Regions from separate parts of the Serratia sp. NPDC087055 genome, predicted to be linked through region 3. Evidence: predicted binding sites of a transcription regulator. Region 3 holds the regulator's gene; each other region holds the start of a gene.

Region 1 (2,202 bases), on a different contig from region 3:
GGACGCTGTTGGCGTGGGGGGCTTCCGGTATCTTGGGCTGGCTGCCTGCACTGACGGGGCTGGCGCAGAGCGGGGCGGCCCAGTTAACGCCACCGTTTACCGGTTTGCTCAGCCTGGTACCGCAGACGCTGTTGGATACCGGGTTGCCCTTGTTGCAGCAGCTGGCGAGCGGGTTGGCAGGTTCTTTCCCGCGCCTGCTCACCTGGGCGGGATATGCCGTCTGGTTAATCTGGGGTCTGGGCATGCTGGTATTACTGGTACTGGGTGCCTGGGCTCGTCGTGTTCTGCTCAACGATAACCCTGATAGACCTCACCCACGCGCTTAAAGTAGTCGGTCAGGTAGTTGATGCACACCTGTACTTTGAGCGGCAGCTTATCTTTCTCGGTGTACACGGCGTACACCGGGCGAGGATCCGAATGATAACTTTTGAAAAGGATCTCGATCTCGCCGCGTTTGATCTCTTCGATCACCCACATCAGCGGTGCATAGGCAATGCCTGCCCCGGCTTTTAACCAGCGGATCATGGTCTGTGAATCGTTGGTGACGAAACGCCCCTGCGGTGCAATACGTGTACTGATGCCTTCCGGTGCGATCAGTTCGAATTCACTATCCGGCCGCACGCTGTATTCCAACCAGGAAAAATTGACCATATCGCTCGGTTTTTGTGGTGTACCGTACTGGCTGAGATAGCTTTTGGCGGCACACACCACCATTGGCATTGAACCCAGTCGTTTGGAAAACAAGCTAGAGTCCTGCAGCGCACCCGTGCGAATCACCACGTCCAATCCATCAGCGATCAAATCCGGTGCCGGAATGCCGGTCACCAAGTTCACGGTCAGACCGGGATACTCTTTCAGCATATCGGCGGTCATGGTAGCCAACACGTTTTGCGCCATGGTGGATGAGCTGCCAATTCGTAGCGTGCCGGTCGGCGTATTGTTAAAGGCGTACAGCTGTTCGTGCACTTCGCTGACTTCCAGCAACATGCGACGACACCCCTGATAGTAAATTTTTCCGGCTTCCGTCAGGCCAATACTGCGCGTGCTGCGATTAAGCAGCTTAACCTGTAGCTCATTTTCCAGTTTGGAGACGGTCTGGCTGATAGATGAAACGCTCATATCAAGCTGACGTGCAGCCGCCGTAAACGACCCGCATTCAACCACTTTGGCGAATACTGACATCCGTTTTAGTCTTTCCATTATTCACTCTGGCTTAAAAGTGATTTAGATCACAGATTGTTGATGAGTTGATAGTAAGCAAGCTAATATAACGTAGTCGGGTGGAAAGACCTTACCAACGCGTGAGTGTGATCGGCAGCGTCATTGGGGCCGAACCCTCAGGTATCCTCGCAATTCCTATCGCGGATGTACGTTCCAGAGTTTACTCTTTTTTCAGGTTCCTGACCTGTCTGGGCCGGAATTTGTGGTGCGCGCACGCTAAAATGTAAAGAGAATGTGAATGGGAATATACCCTATAGCTTTCAAGTTGCAGCCAGGCGCCCAACTTGCTCATCCTCAGGCACTTACTTTAGTAAGTCACTGGGGTGATAGCGTGCAGGTAACAACGCTGCAACTTGAAAGATGACGGGTATAAAGGTTAATGCCCGGTGCAGTGAGTAATAAGGAAAAATTGATGAGTTTGCTTCCGGTTATGGTCATTTTCGGACTGTCGTTTCCCCCGGTCTTTTTTGAGTTGCTGGTTTCGCTGGCGCTGTTTTTTTTGCTGCGCCGGTTGCTGCAGCCCACCGGGATTTACGATTTTGTCTGGCATCCAGCGTTGTTTAATACCGCGCTGTATTGCTGTTTGTTCTATCTGATTTCATGTCTTTTCGTTTGAGGTCGCTGTGAAAAATTTTTCAATAAAAATAGCCCGAATCGCGATCACACTGATCCTGGTCCTGCTGGGGATAATCGCCATCTTCAAAGCGTGGGTGTTCTACACCGAGTCCCCCTGGACGCGAGACGCCAAGTTTACTGCTGACGTGGTCGCGATAGCCCCAGATGTCAGCGGTCTGCTCACCGACGTGCCTTTGGTAGATAACCAACTGGTGAAGAAAGGGCAGGTGCTGTTGGTGATCGATCAGCCGCGTTATCAGCAGGCATTGGCGCAAGCCAGCGCCGATGTTGCCTATTACCAGACGTTGGCAGCGGAAAAAAGACGTGAGGCTGGCCGCCGCGTACGTTTAGGTGTGCAGGCGATGT
Region 2 (2,202 bases), on a different contig from region 3:
TGTGCGATACGGCGGTACGTAGGCGGTCATCACTTCATCATGCAACAGCCCTTGCTCCCAGGCTTTGGCCGCCAATTGGTGAGAACGGTGCGCCAGCGCGTCCTGCTCTTCCCGGGTGATACCGTGGCTTTTCGCCATTTGCTCGGCAGTATCGCCCATGCGCAAGCCGGTTGAGTATTCAGCCACTGCCGGCGGTACTGGCATCAGATCGCGGAATTTCAATCGGCTGAACAACTTGAGACGCTGTGACAGGGTGCGTGCTTTGTTGACGTCCACCAGCGTACGCGCCAGCGCTTTGCTGACGCCAATAGGCAATACCGAAGAGGAATCAGCGCCGCCGGCAATACCAATACTGATACTGCCCGCCATAATGCTTTCCGCTACGTTGGCAATCGCCTGGAAACTGGTGGCGCACGCGCGCGACACGCTGTACGCATCGGTATGCACACTCATGCCGGTGCCCAACACGATTTCACGCGCAATGTTCGGCGCTTCTGGCATTTGTACGACCTGGCCGAACACCAATTGTTCGATCAGGGCCGGATCAATCCCGCTGCGGGCCAACAGTTCGCTCACCGCCGTTTTACCCAAATCTACCGCAGGAATACCGTGATAAGCGGTTGCCTGCTTGGCAAAGGGGGTACGCAGTCCATTTACAATAGCAATACGGTCACCGTGACGGGTCACCAACGGCAGTGCCTTACTCATAAACGCTCCTGAAGAAAATAACGTCAGCGCAACGGCCAAAAAAAGAGGTCTGACCTGATGAGGTCATTGTTAACCAAATGTTTACATTTGGCAAACCGTCAGAAGTGAAAACTGAGAGCAGGAGCAACTTTCTACAGAGGGATAAAGGGAAAGGCAGCGGTGCGGGTTTGCCCCACACCGTTTTACAGCAGTGATTAACGCAGGCCGAGCTGGAAAATCAGGGTTTCAGCCTGGCAGGCAAAGGTGAAATCCGCCGCCAGTTCCACGCCACCGTCAACCGGTTTAATGCTACTGCTGATGTCACAAGGATCAGATTCCACGTTGCGGGCTTTTTCGGTCAACACGGCCAGCATTTTCTCCGCATCCTGCTGATTAGCAAATACCTGGCTGTAGGAAGCGGTGCAATCCGTATTGTCCATCACGGTACCCACATCGACACAGCAACAGGCGGCCGTTTCCTGGGCACTACATTTATTCAGCGAATTTGACATGGTTGATTCTCCTCAGGGACCGCCATCACGCGAGTCCAAATTGCCATTTAGCGAATGGCGCAAAGATACAAGATTCTGCGCTTATTTTACTCTGCGGCGAAACCGATCACTAGCACTTACTTTTTATGGGTGTTTTAAGTGATGGAAATCACAAACGAAAATCGTTGTCTGCTAAGGAATGGTAAGAATTTTGTTATGTAGGGGTGGTTTTTTGTTAGCCAGATCTCTCTTTTGATATCAATTTGGAAATATTTAAAAAACAATGTTGCAACATTCTCACAGGTCGGACCTATAATTCAGCCACTGGTCTGATTTGTCTGAATGAGATCGGACCCTACAATCGCGCGCTTCCTTGTTACTTTATGTAACATGTTTAAATAATAAACACATAAAATGAGGTTTTGGTCATGAGCCAGAAAAACCTATTTACTAAATCAGCTCTCGCAGCTGCAGTGGCAATTATTTCTTCAAACGTGTCTGCCGCCGGATTCCAGCTGAATGAGTTCTCAGCAGCTGGTTTAGGACGTGCGTATTCTGGCGAAGGCGCCATGGCAGATACAGCGGCTTCTGCCAGCCGCAACCCGGCCCTCCTGATGATGTATACCCGCCCAGAGCTGTCTATCGGTGCGGTGTTTATCGATCCGGACGTAGACATTTCAGGCAAGTCACCTTCTGGTGCCAGCCTGGATGCAAAAAACATTGCCCCAACAGCCTGGGTGCCAAACCTGCACTACGTTCAGCCGATTAACGATCAATTTGCCGTGGGCGGCTCGGTAACGAGCAACTATGGCTTGGCTACCGAATTTAACGACGGTTACACCGCAGGTGCTTACGGCGGTAAAACCGACCTGACCACCGTGAACCTGAACCTGAGCGGTGCTTATCGCCTCAATCAACACTTCAGCTTCGGCCTGGGCTTCGATGCCGTTTATGCCAAAGCCAAACTCGAGCGTTATGCTGGCGAACTGCCGAAACTGATCGCAGCACAAGGCATGCAGAGTGG
Region 3 (2,202 bases):
TTTACTGGCGATGCTGCAGGGATCCTTTATCTCACACATCAATACGCTTGTGGTGCCGGGCGGCAAAATGGGGCTGGCGATGGAGCTGATCATGGCACCCTTGGTGCAGCGTCTGCTGGAAGGCAAAAAAATCGAATAAGTGGATAGAGCGCGGCGATGGGCCGCGCCTTTTCGCCATTAGACCACGTCGCGGATTTCAAAGCTGTGAGTCACGCTGGCGGCCTTACTCAGCATCAATGACACCGAGCAGTATTTCTCCGCCGAAAGGTTCACCGCCCGCTCAACGATTTTGTCGCTCAGATCTTTACCGCTCACGATAAAGTGCAGGTTGATATGGGTGAACAGCCGCGGTGCTTCTTCACGTCGTTCAGAAGTCAGCTTGACCTCGCAATCACGCACATCATTACGCCCTTTTTGCAGGATCGACACCACGTCGATAGCACTACAGCCCCCTACCGACATCAGCACCATTTCCATCGGGCTGGGCGCTTTGTCGCCCGCATTGCCGTCCATCAACACCTGATGGCCAGACGCGGATTCACCCAGAAACGTTAACCCTTCCACCCACTTAACTCTTGCCTGCATACTGGTCACTCCGGTTAATTTCTTAAAATCAGGGTACGCTTTCGCATAGAAACTGGCAACGGAACCTGATGCTAATCATGCTGAAGCGAGACAACACAAGACACCCGCCTCACTCTGTGCTACAAACAGAGCCGCAATAAATCTTTCCGGGACACTGATTTCAGGGAAACTCCCAGGGAAAGGCTCCTTTACCGGTATGTTAACAGAATGTAGCTTGCAGCTCTCCCGGCAAGTTAATATGCTAGAGCGACAGCGTATATTTATGACACGCCTCAAAATCTGCTGATAGCCACCATTAAAACAACGGCGACAACAGGTTTTACAGGGAACTCTGACCCCTGTGACACAAGGCAGCGATAACAACAGAGGATAACAGCGAATGGTTCTCGGCAAACCGCAAACAGACCCTACTCTCGAATGGTTCCTGTCTCATTGCCATATCCACAAATATCCATCCAAAAGTACGCTGATTCACCAAGGTGAAAAAGCCGAAACGCTTTACTACATCGTCAAAGGCTCCGTCGCGGTGCTGATTAAGGATGAAGAAGGTAAAGAGATGATTTTATCCTACCTTAACCAGGGGGATTTCATCGGCGAGCTTGGATTATTTGAAGAAGGTCAGGAGCGTAGCGCCTGGGTTAGGGCGAAGACCGCCTGCGAAGTGGCTGAAATTTCCTACAAGAAATTCCGCCAGTTAATTCAGGTCAACCCGGACATCCTGATGCGCCTGTCAGCCCAGATGGCAAACCGTCTGCAGATAACATCTGAGAAAGTGGGTAACCTCGCCTTCCTGGACGTTACAGGCCGTATCGCGCAAACACTGCTGAACCTGGCGAAACAACCTGATGCCATGACCCATCCTGATGGTATGCAGATTAAAATTACTCGTCAGGAAATTGGCCAAATCGTCGGTTGTTCACGTGAAACCGTTGGCCGTATTCTGAAAATGCTTGAAGATCAAAACCTGATCTCCGCCCACGGCAAAACCATTGTCGTTTACGGCACGCGTTAATCACTGAAAAAACGGCGCGATGATTCGCGCCGTTTTTTTATGCCCCAAGTCATCATGTGGCGCAGACTGATTTACCACCCGGAAGTCAACTATGCACTGCGGCAAACGCTGGTGCTGTGCCTGCCAGTGTTACTCGGCCTGTTGATCGGCCAACTGCAATACGGCCTATTATTTTCCCTGGTTCCTGCCTGCTGCAATATTGCCGGGCTAGACACCCCTCACAAACGCTTCTTCAAACGTCTGATTGTCGGTGGCTCTCTATTTGCACTCAGCAGCCTGCTATTACAGCAAGCATTACTTTGGCACTTGCCGTTGCCGGTGTTGATGCTTGGCCTGGCACTGCTTCTCGGCGTCAGCGGTGAAATAAGTCCGTTACATGCCCGCCTGTTGCCCGCCTCGCTGGTTGCCGCCATTTTCTCCCTCAGTATGGCCGGTACAGTTCCGCTTTGGCACGCACCGCTGCTATACGTCGTGGGTACCGCCTGGTACGGGCTGTTTACCTGGTTTTGGTTCACGCTGTGGAAAGAACAACCGATGCGCGAATCGCTCAATCAGCTCTATTTGGAACTGGCGGACTACTTTGAGGCCAAATATTCGCTGCTGAC

What was found. The regulator CRP, encoded in region 3, controls carbon source genes, mostly activating them, when cyclic AMP is high. The targets are predictions, from matches to a motif close to ATGTGANNNNNNTCACAT.
Region 1: the regulator CRP is predicted to act here: its motif matches at 1,218-1,235, upstream of aaeR (HTH-type transcriptional activator AaeR).
Region 2: the regulator CRP is predicted to act here: its motif matches at 1,336-1,353, upstream of ACI2J2_RS00570 (YfcZ/YiiS family protein).

What each region holds. Positions count from the first base shown of each region.
Region 1 is NZ_JBJDOG010000003.1:313,941-316,142, reverse strand. It holds gene ACI2J2_RS17680 (hypothetical protein) at 1-326, shown strand, start outside; gene aaeR (HTH-type transcriptional activator AaeR) at 289-1,200, opposite strand; gene aaeX (p-hydroxybenzoic acid efflux pump operon protein AaeX) at 1,634-1,837, shown strand; gene aaeA (p-hydroxybenzoic acid efflux pump subunit AaeA) at 1,845-2,202, shown strand, end outside.
Region 2 is NZ_JBJDOG010000001.1:114,913-117,114, reverse strand. It holds gene fadI (acetyl-CoA C-acyltransferase FadI) at 1-708, opposite strand, end outside; gene ACI2J2_RS00570 (YfcZ/YiiS family protein) at 903-1,199, opposite strand; gene fadL (long-chain fatty acid transporter FadL) at 1,607-2,202, shown strand, end outside.
Region 3 is NZ_JBJDOG010000006.1:205,402-207,603, reverse strand. It holds gene ACI2J2_RS21840 (phosphoribulokinase) at 1-139, shown strand, start outside; gene ACI2J2_RS21835 (OsmC family protein) at 178-585, opposite strand; gene crp (cAMP-activated global transcriptional regulator CRP) at 965-1,597, shown strand; gene ACI2J2_RS21825 (YccS/YhfK family putative transporter) at 1,652-2,202, shown strand, end outside.